2 regions of the Herbaspirillum sp. SJZ099 genome follow, and region 1 is predicted to be linked to the other one. Evidence: predicted binding sites of a transcription regulator. Region 1 holds the regulator's gene; the other holds the start of a gene.
The links. The regulator FliA, encoded in region 1, starts transcription of late flagellar genes. The targets are predictions, from matches to a motif close to CTAAAGTTTNNNNNNNNNNNGCCGNTA.
Positions count from the first base shown of each region.

Region 1 (14,762 bases):
CTCGCCGGCGACGTGCGCCGCAGCGGTACGCGCCAACCGCAGCGGAGGCAACGCGGTCGATTTATTGTCCAGCGCATTCTTGAGCGCATCGGCGAAATTGACGTCGCGCGCCTTGTAATTCGGGGTATCGGCGTTGGCGATATTGGATGCCAGCACCTGCTGGCGCTGGGCCCGCAGGTTCAGCGCCAGTTCGTTGAAGCGGAAATAGTCGTCGAGCTTTGAGACCATCTGGCCCTCCTGGAATGCCGGCGCCGCTCAAGTTATCGCGGACTGCGCCGATGATGGAATTACATAAGCTCGATCATACGGTTGCCCCCGGAAGTTTAATGGGCGATAAGCAGAGAAAAGCCTCCCTTGTTCCTGCTTTTGACCTCGCGCGCGCGAAGTAACATTGCTGCCAAGATTCGCCAATGCCCCGTCCGGGGCGAGTTGCACAAAATGAAACAGCCTTCCCGCGTATTGCGCCATGCCGCGGCCGTCCTCGCCCTGCTGGCTTGCGGCTTCCAAGGCGCGTTCGCCCAAGCAGACCCGAATGCCCCCCAGCGCCAGGACTTGCCGGCGCTGCAGCAGGTCGCCGAGCAATTCCTCAAGACGCAGACCTCCGGCTTGCCGGGCAGCGTCACCGTCGATGTCGATCCGGTGGATCCCCGCCTGAACCTGAACGCCTGCATCGAACCGCAAGCCTTCATGCCGAATGGCGCGCGCCTGTGGGGCAGGACCACCATCGGTATCAAATGCGTGGCGCCCTCCCCGTGGACTGTTTATGTGCGCGCCAACGTCCGGGTGGTATCGGATTACCTGGTGGCGGCCGTGCCGCTGGTCCAGGGACAAACCATCAGCGCCGCCGACGTCACGCGCATGCGCGGCGATTTGTCGGGATTGCCTAACGGCATCATTACCGACGAATCCCAGGCCGTCGGGCGAGTCGCCTCCATGTCGGTGCGCGCCGGCACTCCCCTGCGCATGGATACCGTGCGCAACCAGCGCGTGGTGCAGCAAGGCCAGCCGGTACGCGTCGTCTCCAATGGTCCCGGCTTCCAGATCTCAACCGAGGCGCGCGCCCTGTCCAACGCCTCCGAGGGGCAAATGGCGCAAGCGCGGACAGCGGCCGGACAGGTGGTCAGCGGCATTGCCAAGGCAGGCGGCATTCTGGAAATCAACTATTAATACAGGGCAATATGTTTCTTCCAGGAACCCGCATCGAACGGATGCCAGGAAAGATGGCGACAGGGTTCAAATTGCGGCGCCAGTTGTTAAAGTTTGCGGAAAAATAGCCGATAATCAAAGCGACAGGCGGTGCGAAGCACCCTCACCCTACAAGGAATACTGCCGTGAATGTTAATGACGCCCTGAAATCCACCTCCGGACGCACCACCGAGCAAACCCAGGCCCAGCCGCGTCCGGGCGCGCAAACCGGCAACAGCGCAGCCTCGACGGCCGCCGCCTCGGACAACGTGCGCCTGTCGGCCACTTACCAGTCGCTGGAAACCAAGGCCAACGGCAGCTTCGATGCCAAGAAGGTCGCGGAAATCAAGGCGGCCATCGCCAACGGCACTTTCCAGGTCGACCCGGACAAGGTCGCCAGCGGCCTGTTCGATACCGTCCAGACGCTGATCAACGCGCGCAAGGCCTAACCCGGATTCGCACGAACCATCACAGACCATGAGCAACCCGGCACACAGCCTGACACAGGAAAAAACGGCGCTGGCCCGGCTGGTTGAAAAACTGCGCCAGGAGCAAGCATTGCTCTCCGAGACCGCGTCCGAAGGCATGACCGACCTCATCGGCGAAAAGGCCACCATCGTTGCCGAAATGACCACCCTCGCCGGCCAGCGCCACCAGCTCCTGGCCAGCCTTGGCTATGCCGACGATGAAAGCGGCATGCAACAGTGGATGAATGAACAAGGTTCGGATGACGACAAGGAAATCTGGGCTGCCCTGTTCGACCTGGCGCAAGACGCCAAGGAACTGAACCGCGTCAACGGCCTCCTGATCGGCAAGAAACTGTCGATCAACCAAAGCGCGCTGACCATCCTGCAAGGCAAGTCCAACGCGGGCAACTTCTATGGCCCGGATGGCCAAAGCAGCATCAAATCGGTCGGCCGCCGCCTTGGCGTGGTGTAAATCCGACCGCAGGTTCCTCGACCGGGAATCGGCGCAAGCCATATAAAAAAGCCCGGTGCATACCGTAATGCCGTTCAGTTAAGCGCTGAACGGCATTTTTGTTTGTGGAGTTCAGACTCCGTTCGCCCTGAGTAGCTGCGTAGCAGCGTATCGAAGGGCAGGCAAGACCCGCTGACGCCGGCATGCTGGCTTCGATACGGCCCTGGCGGGCCTACTCAGCCCGAACGGACTCTTGATGATTGCGCGAGAGAGTTTGCCTTAACTAAGCGGCGTTACGGTAGTACATGCCGTTTTTCTGTGATTGCCGTGCCCTGACCACGCCATGGGGCGCATCAGCAGCGGGATTCAGGCCACCCCGGACCAGGCATGCTCGCGCAGGTAGGAACGCATGCGCGATATCGCCTGGCTGTGCAGCTGGCATACGCGCGATTCGGACACGCCCATGACGGCGCCAATTTCCTTGAGGTTCATCTCCTGCTCGTAATACAAACCCATCAGGATTTGCTCGCGCTCCGGCAAGGCCCGGATCGACTCGACCACGGCCTCGCGAAAGCCCCCGTTGATCAGGTTCTGCAGCGGATTGTCGGTTTCGGCCGATTGGTAGCGATCGAGGAAATGCTCATGGCCGCTGTCGTCATCGTGGAAGTCTTCATAGTAGATCAACTGGTGGCCGCCGCAATCGGTGAGCATGGCCTGATATTCGGCCAGGCTGAGCTTCATGTGCTGCGCCACTTCGTTCTCTTGCGGTTGGCGCCCCAGTTTCTGCAGCAGCGCCTGCATCGCATCTTCCACCTTGCGCGCGTTCTGGCGGATGCTGCGCGGCAGCCAGTCGCTGCTGCGCAACTCGTCCAGCATGGCGCCGCGGATGCGCTGCACGGCATAGGTCTCGAACTGTGCGCCGTGCGTTTCCTCATAACGGTTGACCGCGTCCAGCAGGCCTATCATGCCGGCCTGGATCAGGTCGTCCACCTCGACGCTAGGGGGCAACTTCGCCTTGAGCTGATGCGCCAGCTTCTTGACCAGCGGCGCATGCAGCTCCAGCAAATCGTTCTTGCCTGTTTTTCCCTTGACGTTATACATGCACGTCACACTCCGAGACTTGCACCGTCGGTTGCCATGCCGTAAGCGCTTTTTGCCGCATCCTGCCCTGCCAGTTGCTTGGCCAAGCGATGGAAGGCGATCGACGCGCCCGCGAACGGGAACACGTCCATCACCGCCCTGCCTTGCCCGCAGGCGCGCCGGATATGATCGTCAGCCGGAACCGATCCGAGGAAATTCAATTGCGCCGCCAGGTAACGACTGGCCGCCTGCGCCATGTTGGCATAGACGGTCTGCGCTTCCGCTTCGGTCGCATCGTTGATGATGAGGCTGAACGGACGGCGCCCGATCCTGTCGGTCAAGCTCTTCAAAAGCACATAGGCGGCCTTGATCGACGATGCGCTGGTGGAGAGCTGGATGACGATCTCCCCCATTTCCATGGTCGATACCGGAAACGAGTCATCCTCCGCCAATACGCCGTTGACCAGCGTGATTTCGGCCTGCTCAATGAGCGTATCGAAGATCGAGACCAGCCGGCCCGCTTGCGGATGGCCGGCCGCGGGCACCGCGCGGCGCGCGATGCGGGCCATCGAAAAACCCTCAGGAAGCAGGCGCACCGCTTCATGCAAGGGCCGCTCCATGCGGGCGACTTCCTGCAGCGTGGCGACATCGTGGCGCAGGCCGATGCGCGTCAGCAAGCCCGATGACGCAACGCCGCCGTCAACCAGCAGCACCTGATGGCCGGCCTGGCTCAGCGATGCCGCCAGGTTGATCAGCATCGCGCTCTTCTCTTCCTCGCCCAGTACCGACAAAAAGGTAAACAGGCGCGGCACCGGACGCTCCAGCATCCGGCGCAGTCCTGCCGCCTGGTCGATGTCGTAACTAGCCAAAGGTCACCTCTCGCAAGCCTTTGTCATTCATGGAAAGCGCGGTCGGCCCCACCACCACCGGCAACTCGCCCTCCTGGAATTCGAACGGCGCGGTTTCGCGCTTTTGCTTGAAGGCGCGGTCGGCCAGGTAGAGCTTGTTGGCCACATGCAGGTCTTCCGGCACCCGCTGGCCGTTGGCCACATAGTGCAGGTTGAGCTTGTGGCGGATCACCACGTCGAGCACATTGCCGATGGTGGCCGCCTCGTCCAGTTTGGTGACGATGCAGCCGGCCAGGCCCGAGCCCGAGTAGGCATGCACCACCTCGTTGAGGGTGCCCCCGGTGGCGGTGGCGTTCAGGCACAGCAAGCGCTTGATGTCGACGCCGGCGCCGGCCAGCATCGCCTCCTGCTCGGCCACCATCTGGTCGCGCTGGCCCACGCCGGCGGTATCGATAAGCACGGTATGCTTGCCCTTGAGTTCTTCCAGCGCAATGCGCAGGTCGGTTTCATCCTTGACCGAGTGCACCATCACTCCCAGGATCTTGCCGTAGATGCGCAGTTGCTCGTAGCCGCCGATACGGTAGCCGTCGGTCGTGATCAGCGCCAGCTTGCCGGAGCCATGGCGCATCACGCAACGCGCCGCCAGTTTCGCGGTCGTCGTGGTCTTGCCCACGCCGGTCGGCCCGACCATGGCGAACACGCCGCCGTTTTCCAGCAATTCGCTTTCGCTGGCCAGCGTATTGAGGTTGCGCGCCAGCACCGACTTGACCCAGAACATGATGTCCTGCGACTTGGAGTTGTTGGGCAGGTTTTCGGTGATCAGGCGCGACAGGCTGGCGCTGAAACCGGCCGCCAGCATTTCCTTCATGACCAGGGCCTTCAGGGGCTCGCGCTTTTGCGTGCCGCCCCAGGAAATCTCCGCCAGTTGCGTTTCCAGCACGCCGCGCATGGAACGGATCTCGCTCATCACTTCCGACAGGATCTCATCATAATCCTTGCCGTCGAATTCAGGTAGCGAGGAGCGCGGGGCCTGCTCCTGCCCGCCTTGCTGCTCCGCATCGCGCGCACGGCGCTGGTCGCTGCTGCGGCTGCGCCAGACACGGGCGTCGGCAGGCGCGGCTGGCTCGGCCGGTCTGGGAGCGATCAGGCCGATCGGCTGCTGGTCCAGCAACGGCCCGGATTCGGCGCGCGGCGCCCGCGGCGGCTGCTGCGCCAGCGGCGAGGACAGCAAGGCCGGGCGCCTGGATGGCGGCGCCGGCGGCAAGCCCGACTGCTGCTGCAGCGATGCCGCCTGGGGCCGGGTCACCGCTTCGCGCGCGGCTCCGGGAGCCACCAGCGTGGTCATGTCCTCATTGGCCATCGCCAGGATTTCCACCCCGTCGGGAATGTTGCGATTGGAGAGGATGACGGCATCCGGGCCGAGCGCTTCACGTACCTGGCGCCACGCTTCGCGAGACGAATTGGCGATAAATTTCTTGACGTTCATGCTTGCCCTCCAACTAGGCTGGTAACTTTAATCGTTTTCGAATCTGGTATTTCAGAATGGGACAGCACCCGCAACTGCGGCATGGCGCGCCGCAGGAAGCGCGACAGCAATGCGCGCAACGGCGCGGGAACCAGCAATACCGGCGTCAGGCCCAGTTGCTCCTGGCGCTGCGCCGCCTGTTCGGTTTGCGCAACCAGCGAATCGGCCAGGCCGGGTTCGATGCCGCCGCTGTCGCCGCCGGCCTGCAAGGCCTGCAGCAGCAAGCGCTCGAGCTTGACATCCAGGGTCATGACGGACAGTTCGCTGTCGCCCGGGAAAATCTGTTGCACGATCGCGCGGCCCAGCGCGATACGCACGATCGCGGTGAGCTCGTTGGGCTCCTGGATGCGCGCCGCATGCTCGGCCAGCGTTTCGATGACGGTACGCATGTCGCGGATGTGCACGCCTTCCAGCAGAAGGTTCTGCAGCACCTTCTGCAGCGTGCCCAGCGGCAGCATCTTCGGCACCAGGTCCTCGACCAGCTTGGGCGCTTCCTTGGCCAGGTGGTCCAGCAGGCTTTGCACTTCCTGGCGCCCCAGCAGTTCGGCCGCATGGGTGGTGATCAGGTGGTTCAGGTGGGTCGCCACCACGGTGCCGGCATCGACCACGGTATAGCCCATCGTGGAAGCCTGTTCGCGCAGGCTGTTGTCGATCCACACCGCCGGCAGGCCGAACGCCGGATCGCTGGTCATCATGCCCGGCAACGGCCCGGTGACCATGCCTGGATTGATGGCCAGATACTGCCCGGCATGCGCTTCGCCCTTGCCCACTTCCACGCCCTTGAGGGTGATGCGGTAGGCCGAAGGTTTCAGTTCCAGGTTATCGCGGATATGGATGGGCGGCGACAGGAAACCGACCTCCTGCGCGAATTTCTTGCGGATGCCCTTGATGCGCTTGAGCAGCTCGCCCCCTTGCGCCTTGTCGACCAGGGGAATCAGGCGGTAACCGACCTCCAGGCCCAGCGTATCGACCGGCATGACGTCTTGCCAGGTGGCTTCTTCCGTTTCCTGGGTCGGCGCGGCGGTGACCGATTCCGGTTGCGCAGCGGCGGTCTTGGCCAGTTCCTTGCGGTTGCCGATGACGTAGGCGCTGCCGGCCATGGCGGCGGCCAGGACAATGAACGCGAAGTGCGGCATTCCCGGAATCAGGCCCATGCCGCCGATGATGACGGCGGTGATGTAGAGCACTTCCGGCTTGGCGAACAATTGGTTGATCAGTTGCCCGCCCACGTCCTGGTCGTTGGCCACGCGCGAGACCACCACGCCGGCCGCGGTCGAGATGATCAGGGAAGGGATCTGCGCCACGAGGCCGTCGCCGATGGCCAGCAAGGTGTAGTTCTTCAGTGCGGTGTCGAATGCCAGGTCGTGCTGCACCATGCCGACCACCAGGCCGCCGACGATGTTGACCACCGTCACGATGATGCCGGCCACGGCGTCGCCCCGCACGTATTTACTGGCGCCGTCCATGGCGCCGTAGAACTCGGACTCCTGCGCCACTTCCTTGCGGCGGGCCCGGGCTTCGGGCTCGCCGATCAGGCCGGCGTTGAGGTCGGCGTCGATCGCCATCTGCTTGCCCGGCATCGCATCCAGGGTGAAACGCGCGCCCACTTCGGCGATACGGCCGGCGCCCTTGGTCACCACCATGAAGTTGATGATGGTCAGGATCACGAACACGACGATGCCGACCGTGTAATTGCCGCCGATCAGGAAGTGGCCGAAGGCTTCGATCACCTTGCCGGCCGCGTCAGGCCCGGTATGCCCCTCGGTCAGGACCACCCGGGTCGAGGCGACGTTGAGCGACAGGCGCAGCATGGTGGACACCAGCAGCACGGCCGGGAAGGCGATGAAGTCCAGCGGCTTGACGGTGTACAGCGCCGTCATCAGCACGATGACCGACAACGAGATGTTGAAGCTGAACAGCAGGTCCAGCATGAAGGCCGGCAACGGCAACACCATCATCGCCAGCATCATGACGATCAGGATGGGCGCGGCCATCGCCCGCGAGCTTTTCACCGGCACCCAGGCCGGCAGTTTCATGGTATTGAGTTTGGCCATAGTCATTGCATCGTTCTACGCCGCGCCGCCCGCGACTTGGTCGCCGTGGCCGGATCGAGTTCACTGGGCACCTGAAGCTCGGTCGGCTCGGTCGGCCGGTGGCCGCCAAACTGGCCGTAGGTGCGCAATTGGAAGACATAGGCCAGCACTTCGGCCACGGCGGTATAAAGGGCTTCCGGAATCTCGTCGCCGATTTCGGTATGGGTGTGCAGCGCACGCGCCAGCGGCGGCGCCTCCAGCAGCGGCACTTTGTGCTCGCGCGCCAGTTCGCGGATCTTGGCGGCGATGTCGTCGGCGCCCTTGGCCACCACCTTGGGCGCGCCCATCTTGCCCTCGGTGTATTTCAGCGCGACCGCGTAGTGGGTCGGGTTGGTCACCACGACGTCGGCGGTCGGCACCTCGGCCATCATCCGGCGGCGGGCCATGGCGCGCTGCATCGCGCGGATCTTGCCCTTGATATGCGGGTCGCCTTCGGCTTCCTTGTGTTCCTGCTTGACTTCCTGGCGCGTCATGCGCAGCTTCTTGCCGTAGTTCCAGATCTGGTACGGCACGTCCAGGATGGCGATGAAAATGAGCGACGACACGATGATGATGAAGCTGACCCACAGCAGGTGCGCCGAATGCTGGCTGCTGGTCTTGATCGACTCGACGCCCAGCCCCATCACCGCGTCGATCTGGCTCTTGATCGCCAGCCAGGCGATCGTGCCGACCAGCAAGGTCTTGAGCACGGCCTTGAGCAATTCGGCCAGCGAATTGAGGGAAAACATATTGGTGAAGCCCTTGACCGGGTTGAGCTTGCTGAATTTGGGGAGCAGCGACTCGGTGTTGAACAGCCAGCCCCCGAGAATCAACGGCGAAGCCACCGCGGCCAGGGTCATCAGGAATGCGATCGGGATGATGGCGATGGCGACATCGACGAAGTGCGCGCTGAGCATGTCGAACAGCACGATATGGTCATACGCCGCGGCGCGCTCGAAAGTGAAGGCGGCGACCATGATGCGGTCCAGGCTGGTCACCAGCGGCCCGCTGAACATCCATACGCAGCAACCGCCGATGAGCAGCAGCACGCACGTCGCCATTTCACGCGAACGTGGCACATCGCCCTGCTCACGAGCACGCTCAAGACGTTTGCTCGTGGCGGGCTCGGTCCGCTCCATGTCGCTGTCGTCGGCCATTTGCCGAATCCCCCTGCATAAACTGCATTCCCGATTGATAGACGGATTTCGAGAACGATAGCCAGAATTATTGGGGAGCCGGCATCGGTATCATCAGGGGAATAGGGGCAAAAAGGTCCCCCATTTCGGACTAGGCAAAAACACAAGTCTCTGCCTGTGGCAAAACGGATCGTATCGAAAAGGAAAGAAAAAAGGCTGGAACGACAACATCCGACCTGCTCCGGCCGGATTTTCGCCGGGAATGCCGCATCGCCAGGGATGCGCCCCGGCGCATCGTGCGTTTCGCGCGTTTCGCGCATTTCGCACGTCGCTGCATCCCGCAAGACCAGGCCATTGCCATTGCGACAACGGCCTGCCGCGCTTTCTCAGAAGCCCAGGCTTTCCAGCAGGTCGTCGACCTGCCCCTGGTTGGCGATCACATCCTTGCCGGCCGGGTCGATCTGAGGCCCGTTCAGGAGGCCGGTGTCTTCCTTCTTCGCCTCGCCGGGCGAATAATCCACCAGCAGTTGCACCAATTGCGACTCCAGATCGTGCGCCAATTGGGTGACGCGCTTGATCACCTGCCCGGTCAGGTCCTGGAAATCCTGGGCCATCATGATATCGAGCAATTGCTGCTTGGTGACGCTGCTGTCCTCGACTGCCTGGGCCAGGAATGCCGATGTCTTCGTTCCCAGCGCCAGATAACCCGCTTCGGACAGGCCCGATGCCCCCGCCGCATCCCACTGCGCCTTGAGTTCGGCGGCGCCATCCTTGATGCGCTCTTGCAGCGGGCTGGCCAGCTCGGTGGCCGTGAGTACGCGCTGCGCCGCCTGTTCGGTCATGCGCGCCACGTATTCGAGGCGGTCGCGCGCGTCCGGCATGTCGCTGGCGGCCCTTTCCAGCAAGCGGTCGAAACCCAGGCCGCGCAGGCTGTCGTGCAGGTTGCGCGTCATGTGCCCGATGCGGGAGAGTACCTCCTCGTTGAGCACGCCCGTGGCTGGGGCGTTTGCGTCCTCGCTCACCTCAGCCACCTGCGGCCATCTTTTCGAAAATCTTGGCCAGCTTCTCGTCCAGCGTCGCCGCGGTGAAGGGCTTGACCACGTAGCCGTTGGCGCCGGCCTGGGCGGCGGCCACGATGTTTTCCTTCTTGGCTTCGGCCGTGACCATCAACACCGGCAGCTTGGACAGCGACGGGTCCTTGCGGATTTCCTGCAGCATGGTCAGGCCGTCCATGTTGGGCATGTTCCAGTCGGAGACGACGAAGTCGAATTGGTCGCTGCGCAACTTTTGCAGCGCCTGCACGCCATCCTCGGCCTCGTCCACGTTGGTGTAGCCCAATTCCTTGAGCAGGTTGCGCACGATGCGGCGCATGGTCGAAAAGTCATCGACGACTAAGAACTTGGTATTGGGACCCGACATGCTAAGACTCCATCTGATCAATTGATTTCTTGGTTAACGGCAAGCCCGCATGCGAACTTGAACCGTCCCGCTTTCTTATTCCGTACGCACGCGACATTCCGTCCATGCGCCCCTCTTCTGCGCCACGGCATTGTAGTGCAGCAACCACGAAAATGGCAGTGGAATCGGCGCTGCCGCCGTGTTTTATACGCGCAACGCCCGGCTGCCGTGCTCGGCCAGCCATGCCAGCACCCTGCCCGGCATCGCCTGCAGCGACAGCACCTCGTGCGCGGCGCCGATTGCGATGGCTTCGCGCGGCATGCCGAACACCACGCAGGAGGCTTCATCCTGGGCGAAATTGTAGGCGCCGGCCCCCTTCATCTCCAGCATGCCCTGGGCGCCGTCCTTGCCCATGCCGGTCAGGATCACGCCGACGGCGTTCTTGCCGGCGCAGGCCGCGGCCGACTGGAACAGCACATCCACCGATGGCCGGTGGCGGTTGACCGGCGGCCCCTGGTCGAGCTGGGTCATGTAGTTGGCGCCGCTGCGCACCAGCTTCAGGTGCGAGTGGCCGGGGGCGATGTAGGCATGGCCGGGCAGTACGCGTTCGTTGCCGGCCGATTCGGTCACCGATATCTTGCACAGGTTGTTGAGGCGCTGCGCAAAGGAACGGGTAAAGCCTTCCGGCATGTGCTGGGTGATCAGGATGCCGGGGCAGTCCGAGGGCATGCGGATGAGGAACTCCTTGATGGCTTCGGTGCCGCCGGTGGAAGCGCCGATGATGATCAGCTTTTCGCTGCTGGTGAGCGGATTGCGGATCTGCGGCAAGGCCTCGCCCGGCACATGCCCCTGCTCGGCCGCGCGCGGCGCGCGGGCCTTTACCCGCGCCTTGGAGGCGGCCCGGATCTTGTCGGCAATCATGTCGGCATATTCCTGCATGCCGCTCTGGATCGATATCTTGGGCTTGGTGACGAAATCGATCGCCCCCAGTTCGAGCGCGCGCAAGGTGATTTCCGAGCCGCGCTCGGTCAGCGAAGACACCATCACCACCGGCATGGGGCGCAGGCGCATCAGCTTTTCCAGGAAATCCAGGCCGTCCATGCGCGGCATTTCGACGTCCAGCGTCAGCACGTCCGGGTTGGTCTGCTTGATCAGTTCGCGGGCAATGATCGGGTCGGGCGCCACGCCTACCACTTCCATGTCCGGCTGGCTGCCGATAATTTCACGCATCACGCTGCGAATCAGCGCGGAGTCGTCAACGATGAGTACTTTTATTTTCATAACCATGCTTTCCGTATTGCTTGCCGCGCCTGCCTGCTGCAGGGGCGGCCACGCTCAGAACAGGTCGACTTCGCCGCCCACCGGCTTGGTAACCAGTTTGCTTGCATAAGCCTTTTCCCGCACCGCCAGCGTATCGTTGTGCAGTTGCTTCAGTTTCTTGACCAGGACCTTGCCGGTTCGCGGAAAAAAATACACCTTGCGCGGCCAGATGTCGTTCAGGTCCTCGGCCACGACGCGGATGCTTTCCGCCTTGAGATAGCGCCGGACGAATTCGGCATTGCGTTCGCCGACGTTGATGGCGGAAAACCCGCGCAGCACATTGCCGCCGCCGAACACCTTGGCCTCCAGGTTATCGCGGCGCGCGCCGGCCTTGAGCACGTCGTTGATCAGGATTTCCATGGCATAGGTGCCGTAGCGCGCCGATGCCGACACCGGGCTGCCGTCATCGCCGCCGCCGTCTGGCAGCATGAAGTGGTTCATGCCGCCGATGCCCGATACCCGGTCGCGGATACAGGCCGAGACGCAAGACCCCAGGACCGTGACGATCATCATGTCCTTATGGGTAAAGTAATACTCCCCCGGCAGGATCTTCGCCGCATCGCAGTCGAACGTGCGATCGTAGTAAAGGTTGGTGGCAAACTGCTCGGGTGCTTGACTCATGTCTTGTTCCTTGCGCCACGCTGCGCCGCATTCAGTTCGTAGACCGTCTTCCCCTTGAGTTTGAGGGCGTCGGAAACGTACAGGAAGTTTTCCGAATGCCCGGCAAACAGCAAGGCATGGGGTTTCATCAGGGGCACGAATCGCGACAAGATCTTGCTCTGGGTCGGCTTGTCGAAGTAAATCATCACGTTGCGGCAGAAGATGACGTCGAACTGGCCGCTGATCGGCCAGCCGTCTGCCAGCAGGTTCAATTGCTTGAAGGTGATCAGCTTGCGCAACTCCGGCCGCACGCGCACATAGCCCTCATGGTTGCCCTTGCCGCGCAGGAAGAACTTTTTCACCCGCTCCGGCGCCAGCTTCTCGATGCGCTCCATCGGATAAATGCCATTGGCGCCGGTCGCCAATACATTGGTATCGATGTCGGTCGCGATGATCTGCACCGGCGGCGTCAGCGTTCCATAAGCCTCGCACACCGTCATGGCAATGGTATAGGGTTCCTCGCCGGTCGATGCCGCCGAGCACCAGATGGAAGCGGGCTCCTTTAGCGTCTTGACAAAATCGGCGAGAATCGGGAAATGGTGCGACTCCCGGAAAAATGAAGTCAGGTTGGTGGTCAGCGCATTGGTAAATGCCTCCCACTCATCGGAATCATGGGTACGCTCGAGCATATCGAGGTACTGATTGAACGAGGTGATGCCGGTCGCGCGCAGGCGGCGCGCCAGGCGGCTGTAGACCATCTCCTGCTTGCTGTCGGCCAAGGCGATGCCCGCACGCTGGTAGATAAGTCCCCTGACACGCTCGAAATCGCGGCCGGTGAAATCGAACTCCTTCCCGGTCTCCCCCTTGCTTGGCACAGTAGGCTTCACTGATTTTCCTTCTCTGGCACATCGCGCCAACGGCGCGAATGCATATGATTTCTGCTTTCCCTGCTCCTCGCGGGCGGGGTTCCCCCTTGTCGAATAATCTATCAGTCGCTGAACGGGGTCAAGCGAATCAACCTTGGAAATGAAGCGGAATTACCCCCCTATTGCGCCACGTCAAGCAGGCTTGCCAAGCCGGCCTACGCTTTTGCGATACCGGGGCGGCCGGCTGGCTGCGCCCTGGCCGCCGCCGCGGACGGCGCCGGCGCATGGCTTGAACGGTAGCCGACACGGAAACCGCCCCAGTGTTTGCCGTTGACATAGATCGGCACCGACAGGTCGTGCATCACCTCCCCGGTATCGCGCTTATACGTTTGCAACAGGAAAGGCTTGGTATTTGCGCCGCAACGCTTGCCGGTGCGGTCGCTGAAGATGCGCTTGGTCCGGTTGTTGACCAGATCGACGTCATAGTTGCCCGTCAACGGCTGCGAAAACTTCTTGTTATGCGTGGGGAAATAGCCGTTATTGTCGACCGCGCCGGCATACGCCAGTTGTGGCATCCGCTCAAGCAGGGCCTCCTGGATCTGCGGCAGCACACGGTCGGTAAAACCGTCGAACAGCGTCGCATGTTTTTGCGGCGAGGTATTCGGGATAGGCTTGTAAGTGCGGTCGAACAGCGCCGCTTCGGTGATGCGCCCAGCGGCGATCGACTCCTCAAACAGCCGGCCGACCCGATGCGCGCCTTCGGCCGCCGCCGCGCGGATCGCATCGTGCGCCGTGCCCGCGCCGCTTTCGGCGATCGCCTCGAACACGATTTCGGCGCGCTCCGACAAGGCCATCGCCGACGCCGCCACGCGCGGCAGTTCGGCGTCGGTCTGCAGCATTCCGTTGCGAATGGCCGATATGGATTCGGCGATGTTTTGCGTGGTCTGCACATGTTCGCGCGAAGCCAGGGCGATCTCCTCGATCTGCTCTTGGGACTGGCTGGCCGAACGCTCGATGCCATTGAGCAGCGCATGCACCTTCTCGACATTCTGGGCCGCTTCCAGCACGCGGCCGCTGAGCGCATTCATGCCCGATGCGGCACGCTCGGCCTCTTCATTGATGGCGCGCACCATCACGCCGATATCGTCCGTGGCCTCCTTGGTGCGTTGCGCCAGCTGGCGCACCTCTCCGGCCACCACGGCAAACCCGCGGCCCTGCTCTCCCGCGCGCGCGGCCTCGATGGCGGCATTGAGCGCCAGCAGATTGGTGCGGGCCGCAATCTCGCTGATGACTTCGGTGATGCCATGGATGCGGCGCGATTTTTCCTGCAGCTGAGCCATCATGCCGGAAGCCGCCTGCGCATCGGTGCGCGCCTGGCCGATCTGCTGCAAGCCGTGGTCGACCTCGGTGCGGCCGCTGATGCTTTCCGAACGCACCTTGGAGGCGATGGCCGAAGCGCGTTCGGCATTGACGGCAATCTGTTCGGTGCTGGCCGCGCTTTGCTCGGCACTGGCCGCGATGTTATTGGCCGCGTCGACGTCCTTGCTGATCTTGCCCTTGATGGAATCGACGAAGAAGGAGGTTTCGGCGGCGCCGATCATGATGTGGTCGATCTCGTTGCCGACCTTCTCGACCAGTTGCGCGCCGCCCGGATTGCGCCGGCGTTGCGCCAGGGCGGAGCACGCCAGCGCGGCCAGCACCGCCAGGCAAGCCGGTAAGGGCGCGCCCAGCGCCGCGCCGGCATGCAACGCCTCCAGCGCGAAAGCCAGGCCGACTCCTGCCAGCACGCCAACTACCCAGGGCAACAGCCTGAT
Region 1 covers NZ_VIUO01000006.1:212,369-227,130, forward strand. The annotation lists gene flgB (flagellar basal body rod protein FlgB) at 1-228, opposite strand, end outside; gene flgA (flagellar basal body P-ring formation chaperone FlgA) at 439-1,167, shown strand; gene flgM (flagellar biosynthesis anti-sigma factor FlgM) at 1,332-1,634, shown strand; gene FB597_RS14750 (flagella synthesis protein FlgN) at 1,663-2,124, shown strand; gene FB597_RS14755 (RNA polymerase sigma factor FliA) at 2,470-3,204, opposite strand; gene FB597_RS14760 (MinD/ParA family protein) at 3,210-4,010, opposite strand; gene flhF (flagellar biosynthesis protein FlhF) at 4,045-5,517, opposite strand; gene flhA (flagellar biosynthesis protein FlhA) at 5,514-7,610, opposite strand; gene flhB (flagellar biosynthesis protein FlhB) at 7,613-8,785, opposite strand; gene cheZ (protein phosphatase CheZ) at 9,151-9,795, opposite strand; gene cheY (chemotaxis response regulator CheY) at 9,788-10,183, opposite strand; gene FB597_RS14790 (chemotaxis response regulator protein-glutamate methylesterase) at 10,367-11,443, opposite strand; gene cheD (chemoreceptor glutamine deamidase CheD) at 11,498-12,103, opposite strand; gene FB597_RS14800 (CheR family methyltransferase) at 12,100-12,969, opposite strand; gene FB597_RS14805 (methyl-accepting chemotaxis protein) at 13,164-14,762, opposite strand, start outside.

Region 2 (14,762 bases), on a different contig from region 1:
CTCACCGGTCTGGCGCCAGTCGAAATCGGCCTGCACCTCCGTGCCCGCCGCATCGGTGAAGGCCAGCCGCGCCGCGATCGGCGTTTGCCTGTTGGCCGGCACTTCCAGGGCCGCCTTGGTCAGGAAGACCATTTCCGGCAGGATTTCCGTCACGATCGACAGGGCATTGATGCCCGGATCGAACACGCCCAGCCCGCCCGGTTGCCAGATCCATTCCTGGTCGGGATGCCAGTGGCGCACGTCTTCGCGCCAGATCACCTGGACCCGGCGCGGGCGATGTTCTTGCAGGTGGCGTTTGACCGCCTGCACGGCCGGCGCATGGCGCGAGTGCCAGCTGGCCAGCATGGTCACGCCGTGTTCCGCTGCCAGCGCCTTGAGCGACTCGACTTCGGACAGGGTGGCGCCGGGCGGCTTTTCCAGGAATACATGCTTGCCGGCGCAGATCGCCTGGCGCGCCGCTTCGTAGCGGTATTGCGGCGGCATGCACAGGGAGATGGCGTCGATGCGGATATCCGCGGCCAGCATCTCGGCCATGGTCTTGTAGGCGCGCACGCCCTCGATGCTGTGGTTGCGGCTGGCCGTGGCCGCCAGCGCATAGTCGGCATTGCCGCGAATGGCCGGAACGTGCTGGTCGTGGACGATCTTTCCGACGCCAGCGATGGCAAGTTGAATGGGATCCATATTGTCCTTGTTGTTGAGTCAGTCGCGAGGGATTACCAGCGTTGATGCACGTAGGGCGCGATGTCGTCCAGGTACAGCTGCCGCAGGGCCTGCATGAGCGGCGCCGGGATCTCCGGCAGCGCGCTGGCGGCGCTGTTGGATTGCGCCTGCTGCACGTTGCGCGCGCCGGGGATGACAGTGCTCACGCCGCTTTCCATGAGGATCCAGCGCAGCGCGAACTGCGCCATCGGTACATCCTGCGGCGCCAGCCGGCGGATCTTTTCCACCGCCGCCAGCGCCACCTCATAGGGTACACCGGAGAAGGTCTCGCCGACATCGAAGGCTTCGCCATTGCGGTTGAAGTGGCGATGGTCATCGGCGGCAAAGGTGGTGTGCGCCGACATCTTGCCGCTCAGCAGGCCCGAGGCCAGCGGCACGCGCGCGATGATGGCGACGTTGCGGCGCTGCGCTTCGCGCATCAGCAGGGCGCTGGGACGCTGGCGGAAGATGTTGAAGATGATCTGGATCGAGGCGACGTTGGGATACTCCAGCGCCTTGAGGGCTTCTTCCACTTTCTCGACCGAGACGCCGTAGTGGCGGATCTTGCCGGCGGCGACCAGCTCATCCATGGCGCCGAAGACTTCCTGCCGGTAATAGACTTCGGTGGGCGGGCAATGCAGCTGGACCAGGTCCAGGCAATCCACCTCCAGGTTGGCCAGCGAGCGTTCGACGAAGGCTTGCAGGTTCTCTTTCGTGTAGCCGTCGGCGACATGGGGCGAGAGCCGGCGGCCGGCCTTGGTGGCGACGAAGGGGCGCGCGCCGCCGCGCTCCTTGAGCACCTGGGCGATGAGCTGTTCCGAGCGGCCGTCGCCATAGACATCGGCGGTATCGATGAAGCTCACGCCGCTATCGAGCGCCGCGTGCAGGGCGGCCTTGGCATCCTGGCTGGAGACGTCGCCCCAGGAGCCGCCGATGGCCCAGGCGCCGAAGCCGATTTCCGATACCGCCGCGCCGGTGCGGCCGAACTGTCTTGATTTCATGTTGCTTGCTCCTTTGCGTTGGCATTGCATGGATCGCCTTGCACGGCATGCCGAGGCCGATCCATGGCAGACCGTCATTTATACCGCTTCATACGCGCGCGCGAGGATGGTTTAAGATGATTCACATTAATTTTTATAGTGAACGTAATTCATCCATGTCCCTCCTCGATCACATCGACTTTTCGGACCTGCGCATCTTCGTCACCATCCTGCGCACCGGCAGTTTCAAGGCCGCGGCGATCCAGCTGGGCCTGACGCCATCGGCCGCCAGCCATGCGATGAAACGGCTGGAAGAAAGGCTCTCGACGCAGCTGCTGTACCGCTCCAGCCGGGCGGTGGCGCCCACGGCTGCCGGGGCGGAGCTGGCGCAGCGCCTGGAGGAGGGCTTCGAGAAGATCGGCGCCGCACTGGGCAGCCTGGACAGCGCCGTGCTCGGCAGCCTGGGCCAGTTGCGCATCAATGTCTTCGCCGATGCGGCGCATCTGCTGATCGAGCCGGCCATTCCCGAATTCGTCCGGCAATGCCCGCAGGTCAAGCTGACGGTGGTGGTCGATGACAAGCCCATCGATATCATCGGCGAAGGCTATGACGCGGGAATCCGCTATGGGCATTACGTGCCCGAGGGCATGGCGACGGCGCCGCTCACGCGCGCGCAGCGCTGGGTGGCGGCGGCCTCGCCGGCTTATCTGGAGCGGCATGGGCGTCCGCAGGCGCTGGAAGAGCTGGCCGGCCACAACTGCATCCAGCTGCTGCTGGGCGACAACTCCAGCTACAAGTGGGAATTCGGCAAGGGGAAAAACAGCCGGCGCCTGCGTGTGCCGGGGCTGGTGACGATCAACAATACGGCCGCCACGATTGCGGCCGCCAGGGCGGGAGTAGGCATTGCCTACCTGCTGGAGGGAAGAATCAGGAAGGAACTGGAAGAGGGCGCGCTGGAGGTGGTGCTGCCCGAGTGGGCCGCGCCCAGCGAGCCTTTCCATATGTACTACAGCAGCCGGCGCCATGCGCATCCGGCCTTGCGCAAGCTGATCGACATCGTCCGGCTGCAGAACGGACTGGCCAGGCTGCGTTGAGCGCCTGGCCGGTCCGTGCGGCCATCAGTGCGCCGCCGAGGCTTCGGCGGCGCCGGCGCCGCCCTTGGACGGCTTGATGATCCAGATCAGCGGGATGATCGCCAGGAAGATCAGCGCCGACACATAGAAGATGTCGTTGATCCCCAGCATCGCCGCCTGGAACGTGATGGTGCGCTCGATCATGCCGGCCGTCTGCTGCTGGTCCAGGCCCAAGAGGCTGCTGATGTTGCCCACCGATTGCTGCAGCCAGGGGCTGTACGGCGTGGCATGCTCGGTCAACTGCGCGTGATGCATGATGGAGCGGTTGTTCCAGGCGGTGGTCGAGATCGAGGTGCCGACCGCGCCGCAGAACACGCGCACGAAGGACGACAGGCCGGCCGCGGCCGGAATCCGTTCCGGCGGCAGGCCCGACAGCAGCAGCACCGTCAGCGGCACGAAGAACATCGCCGTCGGGATGCCCTGCAGCAGGGTCGGCATGATCACCGTCCACTGGTCGACATCGAGGTTGTAGCGCGAGCGCAGCCAGAACACCAGGGCGAAGCCGATGAAGGAAGCGGTCGCCACCTTGCGCGCATCCACCAGCGGCAGGAAGCGCCCGATCAACGGCATCAGGATCACCGCGAAGATGCCGATCGGCGCGGTCGACAGGCCGGAGTCGATCGAACGGTAGCCCAGGTATTGCTGCAGCCATTGCGGCAGGATCACCAGGTTGCCGAAGAACACGCCGTAGCCGATCGAGATGGCGATGGTGCCGCCGGCGAAATTGCGCCGGCCGAACAGCCGCAGGTCCACCACCGGGTGGTCGTTGTTGAGCTCCCACACGATGAAGTAGGCGAAGGCCACGGCCGCGATGATGGCCAGGGTGACGATGGTGGACGAGGAGAACCAGTCCAGGTCCTTGCCCTTGTCGAGCATGATCTGGAAGGCCGCTACCCAGGTCACCAGCAGCGCCAGCCCGATCTTGTCGATCGGCAGCTTGTGGGTCGGGGTTTCGCGCGAGCGGTAGATGGCCAGCGTGACCCCGGCCGCGACCAGGCCCACCGGCACGTTGATGTAGAAGATCCACGGCCAGGTATAGCTGTCGGTGATCCAGCCGCCCAGGGCGGGTCCTGCCACCGGCGCCACCACCGCCGTCATGCCCCATAGCGCCAGCGCGAACGAAGACTTGGATTTGGGGTAGGCCCCCAGCAGCAGCGACTGCGACAGCGGCACCATCGGCCCCGCCACCAGGCCTTGCAGCACGCGCGCGGCCAGCAGGATGGGCAGGGTCGGCGCCAGCCCGCACAGCCACGACGCCAGCACGAACAGCAGCACCGAGGTGACGAACAGGCGCACCGCGCCCACGCGCTGGGTCAGCCAGCCGGTCAGGGGAATGGAGATCGCATTGGCCGCCGCGAACGAAGTGATCACCCAGGTGCCCTCGTCGACGGAAACGCCGAGGTTGCCCGAAATGGTGGGGATCGCCACGTTCGCGATCGACGAATCGAGCACGTTCATGAACACCGCCAGCGATACCGACAGCGTGCCCAGCACCAGGTTGGCGCCGGTCAGCGGTGGTGGCGGTGTATAGGGAGTAGGGCTGTTCGCCATAAATGATTCGGGTACGGTTCAGGTCAGGTCTTGCAAATCAGGTATGCGGCACGGCCACGGATGCCTTGCCCTTTTTCTGCATCGACAGCCCGCCGGCGTTGTCGCCGATGATGCGCTCGACGATGGCGTCGGCCTGCTTGCCCAGGTCGTCGTAGACGCTGGTCTGGTAGTTGGCCGGGGCGTTTTCCAGCTGCTTGCCGTCGCCGTGGATATCAACCGTGGCGGTGGTGGACAGGCCGATGCGCAGCGGATGCGCGCGCACCTGCTCGGGGTCGAGCGCGATGCGCACCGGCACCCGCTGCACCACCTTGATCCAGTTGCCGGTGGCGTTCTGCGCCGGCAGCAGCGAGAACGCGCCGCCGGTGCCGGCCGAGAAGCCGACCACGGTACCCTTGTACTTCACGTCGGAGCCGTAGACGTCGGCCACCACTTCAACCGGCTGGCCGATGCGGATGTGTTTGATCTGGCCTTCCTTGAAGTTGGCGTCGATCCAGATCTGTTCCAGCGGCACGATGGCCATCAGCGGGTTGCCGGCGGCGATGCGCTGGCCGACTTGCACCGAGCGCTTGGAGACGAAGCCCGACACCGGCGCCACGATATTGACGCGGGCGTAGTTCAGGTAGGCGTTGCGCACGGCGCTGGCGGCTTGCTGCACGTTGGGGTGCTCGGTCACGCTGGTGTGGTCGGTCAGCGCGCGGTTGGCGGCGGCGGCGGCGCGCGCCTGGTCGAGGGCGGCGGTGGCGCTCTTGAAGGCGTCGCGGGCGTGCGAGACGTCTTCGGTCGATACCGCGCCCGAGGCCAGGCCGGCCTGGCGGCGCTGCAGGTCGTCCTTGGCGCGCGCCAGGTTCGATTCGGCGGCAGCCACATTGGCGGCCAGCGTGTCGTTGTTGAGGAACAGCTGGCGGGTCTGGCGCACGGCCTGGGCCAGCGCGGCTTCGGCCTGCGACAGCGCCAGCCTGGTGTCGGCCGCATCCAGCGTCACGAGCTGCTGGCCGGCGCTGACCAGTTGGGTATCGTCGGCCTTGATGGCAGTGACGGTGCCGCCGACCTGGGCGGAAATCTGCACGATGTTGCCGCCGACGTAGGCATCGTCGGTCTCTTCGAAGAAGCGGCCGTGCAGGAACCAGTACAGGAAGCAGATGGCGGCGACGATGAGCAGGGCCAGCGTCAGCAGGAACAACTGGCGCTTGCGCTTGCCGTTGCCATTTCCGTTGGCCTTGCCATTACCGTTGCCGTTGGCGTTTTGGGTGGTGCTTTCACTCATGGATTACTCCGTTTGATTTTCTTCGTAGCGGTTGTCTGGCTGCGCCGTCCTGGCCGGCACAGCGGGCCTGCCGCCGGCCGGATGGATGAGAGTCCGGCGGCAGGCCATGTCAGGTTTGCATTCAGGGTTGTTGCGGCTGTCCCGATCCGGGCTTGCCGGCCAGCGCCAGGCCGGCCTGCTGGGCCTCGAAGCCGCCGCCCAGCGCCTTGTACAGCGCCACCTGCTGGTCGCGGCGCGCCGCTTCCAGGCTGACCATGGCCTGGCGCTGCGCCAGTACCCCGGTTTCGGCGGATAGCAGCGTGAGTTGCGACGCCAGGCCGATGCGATAGCGTTCCCTGGCCAGGTCGTAGGCGCGCTCGGCCGCTTCCAGCGCTTCGCGGCGGATCGGCAACTGGCGCTCGGTGGAGTGGATCGAGGCGATCTGGCGCGCCACGTCGGCATAGGCGTCGTTGACGGCCTTGTTATAGGTCGCCACGGCCAGGTCGTAATTGGCGTACTCGCCCTTGAGGCCGGCGCGCAGGGCGCCGCCTTCGAAGATCGGCAGGCTGATGGCCGGTCCGAAGGCGATCGACTTGCTGGCCGCGGTGAACGGATTGGTATTGAGCAGGGTGTCGAAGCCGATGGCCGCGCTCAGGTTGATGTCGGGATAAAAGCGCGACTTGGCCACGTCGATGCCCTGGGACGCAGCCTCCACCTGCCAGCGCGCGGCCACGATGTCGGGGCGGCGGCCCAGCAGGTTCAGGGGCAGGTCGGCCGGCAGGCCGGGCGTGGCGAGCCGGGTCATCTGCGGCGCGGCCAGTTGCAGGCCGCGGTCGGGGCCGCGGCCGGTGAGGGCGCCCAGCTGCTGCCGGATCAGCGTTATCTGGCCTTCGCTTTGCTCAAGCTGGGCGCGGGCGTCGGCGCTGCTGCTGCGCGACTGGTTGCGTTCGATCTGGGTATCCAGGCCGGTGCGCACGCGCTCGATGGTGATCTTTTGCAGCGCTTCGCGCTGGTCGACGGTGCGCTGCAGGATATCGTGCAGCGCATATTGCGCCGCCAGCTGGCTGTAGGCCGAGACGATCGAGGCGGTCAGCGCCAGGCGCGCTTCCTGCCCGCTGGCTTCGGCCGCCTTTTCGCTGGAGATGGCTTGCGCCAGCGCGGCATGGTTCTTGTTCCACAGGTCGAGTTCGTAGCCGATGTTGAGCATCGCCTTCTTCTCGTTGTACCAGTTGCCGCCATACGGCTCGGGATAGATCGTGGTGCTGGAGAACTGGTTGCGGATCACCGAGGCGTCGGCCGTGACCGTGGGCAGCAACGGCGCGCCGCGGGTCTCGGCCAGGGCGCCGGCGGCGGCGATGCGCGCCTGCGCCTGTTGCAGGTTGGGGCTGGAGGCCAGCGCTTCTTCGATCAGGGCATTGAGTTGCGGATCGCCGAATTGCCTGACCCAGTCGCTGCCGGGCCATTGGCCGGTGTTTTGCTGCTGCGGATCGGACAAGCTGCGCTGCGTGGCAAAATCGCTTGCCTGGGCGATGTGCCGGTCGCTGCCGATGCCGCTGAAACTGGCGCAACCGGACAGGCCCAGCAGGCCGATCATGGCGGCGCAAGCGGCGATCGCCCGCGGCCGGAGGGCGGGCGACATGGTGCGTTTCATAGAATTCTCCACGTTGAAAATTTTTGGCGATGCGAGTTTCTTGGGGATCTCGTATAACGGTTTTGCCCCGCCTGGCCCGGCGTTGCCGCATCGGGCGCTGGAGCAGGCGCGGCGGGGAAGTCCTGCTGCCCGCGCCGATCGACGCGAGCCCGCCGCGCATGCTGGCGAGTAAAAACTCATTTTTGTATTATACTCTGAGATACGAACAATAACTCATGTTGCGAATCCGCGTCGGAGACGGCGGATTCCTCACTGAAGCGGAAAATGAAACTGCAACCTCGCAAAGAACCTCGCCAGGCACGCTCCCGTGCGATGGTCGACACTATCCTTGATGCCATGTCGCGCGTGCTGGTCGAGCGCGGCTACGCCAAGACCAATACCAATCTCGTGGCCGAGTCGGCCGGCATCAGCGTCGGCTCGCTGTACCAGTACTTCCCCAACAAGGACGCCCTGATCTTCGCGCTGCGCGAACGCCATGTCACGCGCATGCTGGCGCTGTTCGAAGACGTGGCCGCGCACATCGACGGCGCCGGTTCGCTGCAGAGCGACTTCGAGGCGCTGATCGACGCGCTGGTCGCCGCCCACCTGGTCGAGCCCGAACTCAACCGCATCCTGGAAGAAGAGTTTCCCGCCTACAACCTGCCGGTCTCCACCGAAATCCGCCAGCGCTTCTTCGACGCCATCCGCGGCGTGCTGGAGAAGCATCGCGGCAGCATCACCACGCCCGACCTGGACGTGGCGACCTTCGTCTTGCAGCGCATGCTCAAGGCGCTGATCAACGCCGTCGTGCTGACCGGCCCCGGCGGCCTGTCCGCCGGCAGCGTGCGCCCGGAAATCCTGCCGGCCGTGATCGGCTACCTGACCGCGTCGCGCAGTTAGCACCTGTTGTTAGGGCCAGTTGTTAGAGCCTGTTGTCAGGAAAAATATTTTTCCCGGACTGGAATAATCGGGGATGGTTGGCGTATACCGAGTCAGGGTATGGCACATCGCGTAACCCAGTTAAGAACCTGTTCAACGCCTCGGCGGGAGTTGGGCAGGTTCTTTGAAAGGAAAATGACATGAGACTGCTTGCAACTTCCCTGGTAGCGCTGGCTTGCGCCACCGTTTCATTGGGCGCATCGGCGCAGGGCGCCGGCGTGAAAGCCATGGGCGGCATATTGGTAGACAGCAAGGGGATGACCGTCTACACCTTCGACAAGGACACCGCCAACAGCGGCAAGAGCGTCTGCAACGGCCCTTGCGCCAAGGCATGGCCGCCGGTGGCGCCGATGGGCACGCCGGCCGCGCCGTATTCCAGCATCACCCGCGACGACGGCAGCGCCCAGCTGGCCTATGACGGCAAGCCGCTGTACCTGTACGAAAAAGACCAGAAACCGGGCGAGCGCGCCGGCGACAACTTCAAGGACATCTGGCACGTGGTCAAGCAATAAGCCCGACCCGGGCCGTTCCCTTCCACCTCATATGTTCGGACGCAAAGCCCGGCAGGAACCGGCGCGGCAGGCCGACGAGCAACTGATGCTCGCCTGCCTGCCGCGTTTGCGCCGCTACGCCCGCGCGTTGCTGGGCGAGCGCAGCGCCGCCGACGACCTGGTGCAGGACACCCTGGAGCGCGGTTGGGAAAAGCTGGCCTCATGGCAGCGCAGCGATGACATGCGTCCCTGGCTGTTTGCCATCATGCACAACCTGTATGTGGACCAGCGCCGCCGGCCCGCGCTGGCCATGGTCGGGCTGGACGAGATGGAGCTGCCTGAATCCGGCGCGATGCCGGCCGACCACGGCCTGGCATTGGACCTGGAGGCGGCGTTGCGCCTGTTGCCCGCAGGGCAGCGCGAAACCCTGCTGCTGGTGGTGCTGGAAGATATGTCCTACGAACAGGCGGCGACGGCGCTCGGCGTCCCGGTGGGGACGGTGATGTCGCGCCTGTCGCGCGGCCGCGAGCGTTTGCGCCTGCTGATGGATGGCGGTGCGCACGGGGCCGGGCCGGCGTCGTTGAAGGTGGTGAAATGAAATCCTCGGCAATCAGCGAAAACGACCTGCAGGCCTATATCGACGGCCAGTTGCCGGCTGCGCGCCAGCGCGAGGTTGCCGACTGGCTGGAGCGCGACCCCGCGCATCAGGAAACGCTGGAGCGCGTGCACGCCTACCGGCGGCAAAACGCCGCGCTGCATGCCTTGTATGACGAGGTGCTGGACGAAGCCATCCCTGCGCGCTTAACCGGGGCGGCACGCGCCAATCCCGCCGGCGCGGCGAACTACGCCTCCTGGCTGCGTTATGCCGCGATGCTGGCATTGGTGCTGGCCGGCGGCGCCGGCGGCTGGCTGCTGCGCGATGCCGCCCAGGATGGGGCGATGCAATGGCTGCCCGGTATGCACGCCCGGCTGGCGGCGGTGGCGCCGATCACCCTGGCGCGCCAGGCGGCGGTGGCGCATAGCGTCTACAGCCCCGACCTGCGGCGTCCGGTCGAAGTCGGCGCCGACCAGGAGCAGGCGCTGGTCACCTGGCTGTCGCGCCGCATCGGCGCCAATGTGCGTGCGCCCAAGCTGGCGCCGCTGGGCTACGACCTGATCGGCGGCCGCTTGCTGCCGGGGCAGAGCGGGCCGGTGGCGCAGTTCATGTACCAGGATGCCGGCGGCCAGCGCTTGACCTTGTATGTTTCGCGCGACCAGGTGCAAAGCCGGGGAACGGGTTTCCGTTTCGCCCAGGAAGGCAAGGTCAACGTGTTTTACTGGATCGACGGCCAGTTCGGCTATGCGCTTTCGGGCGGCATTGCGCGCAATGAACTCTCGCGCATCGCCAGCTCGGTCTACGCGCAATTGGAAACGGCGCCGCCTGCGGCCGATTGAGCGATGCGCCGTCCTTACGGCTGGCGCGCCTCGTCGGCGGCGCCGTTCGCCGCTTGCGGCGCATCCTTGGGCGGCCAGAAGAATTCCCCCGGCTTTTTCAGGAAACGCTGCGACAAGGCCTTGAGCAGCTTGCCGCCCTGGCGGAAACGCACCTGCCTTGAGCGCAGCGCCACGAACAGCGCCAGCCCGAAACTCACCCACAGGTTGACCGCGCCCACCGCCAGCACGCCTGCCGCCGACAGCACGAACACCTTGACCCCGACGCCCCATTGCAGCGCCTCCATGGCGATGGCCAGGTTGGCGGCGGAAAAGGTGATGTGGCGGATGTCGATCGGCAGGCCGAGCAGGAAGCCGATGGTGCCGATCGTGCCCAGCATGATGCCGAAGTAGAAATTCCCCATCAGGCCGCCCAGGCCGGTTTCCAGATAATCCCCCAGCCGCCGCGCGCGACGCTGGCCGATGATGGCGGTCAGCCAGCGCGCCCGCACCACGCGCTGCGACATGCGGGTATAGAGCGCCTTGTTGTCGTAGTAGCCCGAGATCAGACCGGCCAGGAACAGGCAGACGCCGGCGATGGCGGCGTGGAACAGCGCCAGGCTGCCGATCGGGTTGAGGTCGTGCAGCAGGTGGGCGGCCTTGTCGGCGTCGACGAAGTGCGAGCCGGTCAGGCGGAAATACCCGGTCACCAGCAGGTAAGCCATCGGGAAGGCCAGCGTCAGGTTGCCCAGCACCGCGATGAACTGGGTGCGGAACACCTGCACGATGATGTCGACCAGGCTTTGGATGTCGATGTTGCGGCTGTCGCCGCTGCGGTGCAGGGCAGCGGCGATGCGCGAGGCGGTCATGGCCGGCTGCTTGGTGGCCACGGTGAAATGCAGCACGTGGATCAGCATGAAACCCAGCGAATAATTCAAGCTGAACAGGAAAGCCTCCACCAGCGGCGCCGCATGCAGTTCGGAAAACAGGATCTTGATCAGCGCCATGAAGCCGATGATGAAGCCGGCGCCAGCGGCCGAGCGGTACATGGCGCCGAATTCGCGGCGGTTCTCGGCGATGTAGTGCTCGCCGGTGCGGCTGGCGTTTTCGGTGATATTGCGCGCCAGCAGGTTGATGTTGCCGGCCAGCAGTCCGCGGATGGTGTACTTGCGGTTGTGCGCCTCCACCAGCTCCATCGCCAGCGCGAAGCCGGTGCGGCGTTTTTCCTGCGCATCCCCGCCGGCGTCGGGCTCGGCCAAGGCCAGCAACTGGCGCAGGCGCAACAGGTTCTGTTCCAGGCGCAGCAGGCGGTAGGTGAGCGAGACGCTGGTGCCGAGGCGCAGCGCATGCTTGCGGATCTTGTCGACCACCTCCTGGCACTGGTCCAGCAGCACCAGCACATGCCGCGCATCCTCCATCGGCGCGGTCTCGTCCTGCAGGCGGCGGCGGTAGCTTTCCATCCAGGCATGCAGCTCCACGTTTTGCATCAGGAACGGCGATTCGAAAGCCTTGACGTCGCTGTAGATGCGGATCAGCTCCGGTTCCGTGCCGATGGCGCTGATGCGGTAGGACAGCACCTGGATTGCCTGCAGCAATTCAGTCAGCGTCTTGCCCCGGTCCGGCTGGCCGGCGCCGGGCGGCAAGGCCGGCGTTGGCTCCGCCGCGGCGATGGTTTGCCACAGCGCATCCCACGTTTCGAATGGGATGGCCTGCAACCACAGGTGATCGCGTGCATCGGGGAAAACGATATCCAGGCAATCCTGCAGGTTGCGCTCATCCAGCGCCGGCGGCAGCACGCGATAGGCGAAGCGCCGACGCAGCTCATGGAAGAAGCCATCGTTGGAGAGGATGCCGGTGTCCGTGTAGAGGCTGGCCTGGCGCCGTACCGACAGCAGATGCAGGAGGTGGGTGCGCAACGCCGCCGCGTAGTGCGCGTTGTCATGCAGCAGCAGCGTGAGCGTCTGCACCCGGCCCAGCGCCGAAGCCGGATCGCCGTTGCGCCCCGGGCGCAGGCAGGCGACCAGTTCGGCGATGCCGGAGAGATCGGTGGACAGCGGGGCGGAGGCAATTTTTTCGAGGGCAGGCAGCATGAAGTCTTCGTCGGGGAAAAGGGCAAGTCTAGCGGCGAAGTTTACCGCGCCCAACCTCCCGGAAAATTAACATCTGAAAATTAAGGTAAGGACGATGCAATCGCGGTTAAGACTTCGATGGCGCTTGCCGCTAACACATGTGGTCATTGGGTAAAGAACACGCTTGCATGCTTGCCAGATCGGGGAGGAGGCATACATGCGGCGGGCAAGCTTTGCGCGATGGCACCCTGTTGCATATCAATCAAGGAGTTCTCATGGAGATGGCAACGATTGCCAGCGGGGCGGCAACCGCCTGGCTGGCCGACAAGGCGGCGCAGTCCGTCGGCGTGGATTTGACCAAGGTCGCCAAGAATGTGGCGAACGACGTGGTCGATACCGTGGGGGCGGTTCTCCGCCTGCCAGCCAATATCAATATAGGCCGCATCATCAACACCATCGCCTAGTCGCCTGGGCATGCTATGCGCAGCAGTCGGGCGCATGCGCTTGGATCGCATCCTCCGGGATGCGATTTTTTTTGCTGTGCTTGATTATTTTTCAATATTTCCTAATTGAAATACTTGGGGCGCCATGAAAAGAATTCCCTTTATTTCTTTAAAATGATTGATTGATGTAAAGAAACGGGTTTGAATGCCGTTATATGGATGACTGCCTGCCTGAAGCCGGCCGGCAGTGATCTTGTCCTCAAAAGGAGTGGTTCATGGATGTTACTCAAATTGCTTCGGTGGCAACCAACCTGGCCTCGGCGCAAACCTCCGATGCGGTCAACATGCTGGTGCTCAAGAAAGCCTTGAATACACAGGCTGCAGCCGCAATCGGGCTGCTGCAGGCACTGCCGCAGTTGTCGGCCAATCCGAATATCGGGCGGAACGTGAATACGACCGCCTGAGCAGTTGTCGTCGGGTTTGGGAAATCGCAGCCTTCGGGCTGTAATGCCGTTCAGTTAAGCGCTGAACGGCATTTTTGTTTGTGGAGGTTTGTGGAGTCCAGACTCCGTTCGCCCTGAGTAGCTGCGCAGCAGCGTATCGAAGGGCAGGCAAGGCCGCTGATGCCAGCACGCTGGCTTCGAACGGCCTTGGCGGGCCTACTCAGCCCGAACGGGTTTGTGATGTGTGCTTCAGAATTAGCCTTAACTTGCGTTCAGGTGCGGAACGCAGCGTCTCGATAGTCGGGTAAACCTTTGTCGAATTTTTTTGTTTTTATCTCAATTTTTTTCTTGCCGATCATGTAAATCTAGGGAAAGATGATTGTCGGCAAGTGTAATGAACTGAAACCAGAAGGCCATTAGAAAAAGATTACCTTCCTCGTTTTACCCACATCCGGCATTCCATCGGTCTTTCGTCCGCCTGCGATGCGACATCCAGGGCCGACGGCAGCCGCCTCCATGGCGGCACGCTTGAGAATCCGGATGGGGCCGCGCGCAGATGCCCGGGAAGCATCGGATGGCGGGCGCGAAAGGACGAGGTCGGGCCAGGGTTCGATGCACGGCGCTTCCGAAGCCTGAAGGCTGCATTTCATTGACGTTTTTGAGGGGATTCGTCATGAACGACATTCGCGTTCCTTTTCGCGTGTTGCACGCGCAATCCACACCATCGTCCACCGCATCGCCGCGTCCATTGCTGCGGCGCGCTTCGCGCCTGCTGTCGCTGGAGCAGCGCTTCATGTTCGACGCCGCGGCAGTGGCCACTGCCGCCGATGCGGCGCACAACAACGATACGCACGATGCCGCCCATGCGGCCGACACCGCGGCAGCCCACCTGGTGCGCGCAGCCGATCCCGGCGCCAATGAAGGCAAGAAGGAGGTGGTGTTCGTCGATACATCGCTGGCCAATTACCAGGCGCTGGAAGCCGGGGTGCGGGCCGGCGTGGCGATCGTCGAATTCGACGGCAGCGCCGATGGCCTGGCGCAGATCGCGCAATGGGCGCGCGGCAATACCGGCTACGACGCCATCCACATCTTCTCGCACGGCTCCGAAGGCATCCTCAATCTCGGCGCCACGGTGCTCAATGAGGCGGCGCTGGCATCCGATAGCGTCAAGGCCGGGCTGGCCGACATCGGCCGCGCCTTGAACGATGGCGGCGACCTCCTGCTGTATGGCTGCGACGTCGCCGCCGGGGACGACGGGCAATTGCTCATCAACGACATCGCGCGGCTGACCGGAGCCGACGTGGCGGCCTCCACCGACATCACCGGCGCGGCCGGCATGGGCGGCAACTGGACGCTGGAGTCGCACGTGGGGGAGATCGATGCGCGGGCGCTCGGCATCGATAGTTATGACGGCGTGATGGGGGGAGCTACTTTCGTTCCCAGCGACGTGCCCGGAGCTCCCCAGTCCAGCGTCACGAAGGTGATCGATGGCGTATCGATTACTTTTCGGGGGTATGCAGGCAATCCTAGCAACAAGCTTGCATTCACTTCGGATGGCACGCCTATCGGCGGGCTGTATGTTACGAACGCCTCGACGTTTGAAATCGTCGCACAGGCAGGTTATTCCTTCGACCTGACTTCAATCATGATCGCGGCGCCGGCAGGCGGCAGGATGGCCATTTTTGTAACCGACACCTCCGGGGTGGAACGCGCTATCACTTTCATCACGAG
Region 2 covers NZ_VIUO01000001.1:887,400-902,161, forward strand. The annotation lists gene FB597_RS03785 (Gfo/Idh/MocA family protein) at 1-681, opposite strand, end outside; gene FB597_RS03790 (aldo/keto reductase) at 714-1,700, opposite strand; gene FB597_RS03795 (LysR family transcriptional regulator) at 1,856-2,773, shown strand; gene FB597_RS03800 (DHA2 family efflux MFS transporter permease subunit) at 2,798-4,363, opposite strand; gene FB597_RS03805 (HlyD family efflux transporter periplasmic adaptor subunit) at 4,401-5,627, opposite strand; gene FB597_RS03810 (efflux transporter outer membrane subunit) at 5,749-7,257, opposite strand; gene FB597_RS03815 (TetR/AcrR family transcriptional regulator) at 7,522-8,136, shown strand; gene FB597_RS03820 (hypothetical protein) at 8,316-8,687, shown strand; gene FB597_RS03825 (RNA polymerase sigma factor) at 8,719-9,264, shown strand; gene FB597_RS03830 (anti-sigma factor) at 9,261-10,100, shown strand; gene FB597_RS03835 (site-specific recombinase) at 10,115-12,166, opposite strand; gene FB597_RS03840 (hypothetical protein) at 12,421-12,609, shown strand; gene FB597_RS03845 (YjfB family protein) at 12,864-13,052, shown strand; gene FB597_RS03850 (Ig-like domain-containing protein) at 13,705-14,762, shown strand, end outside.
Region 2: FB597_RS03845 (YjfB family protein) is a predicted target of FliA. The motif match lies at 12,776-12,802, and genes of this name have one in related genera.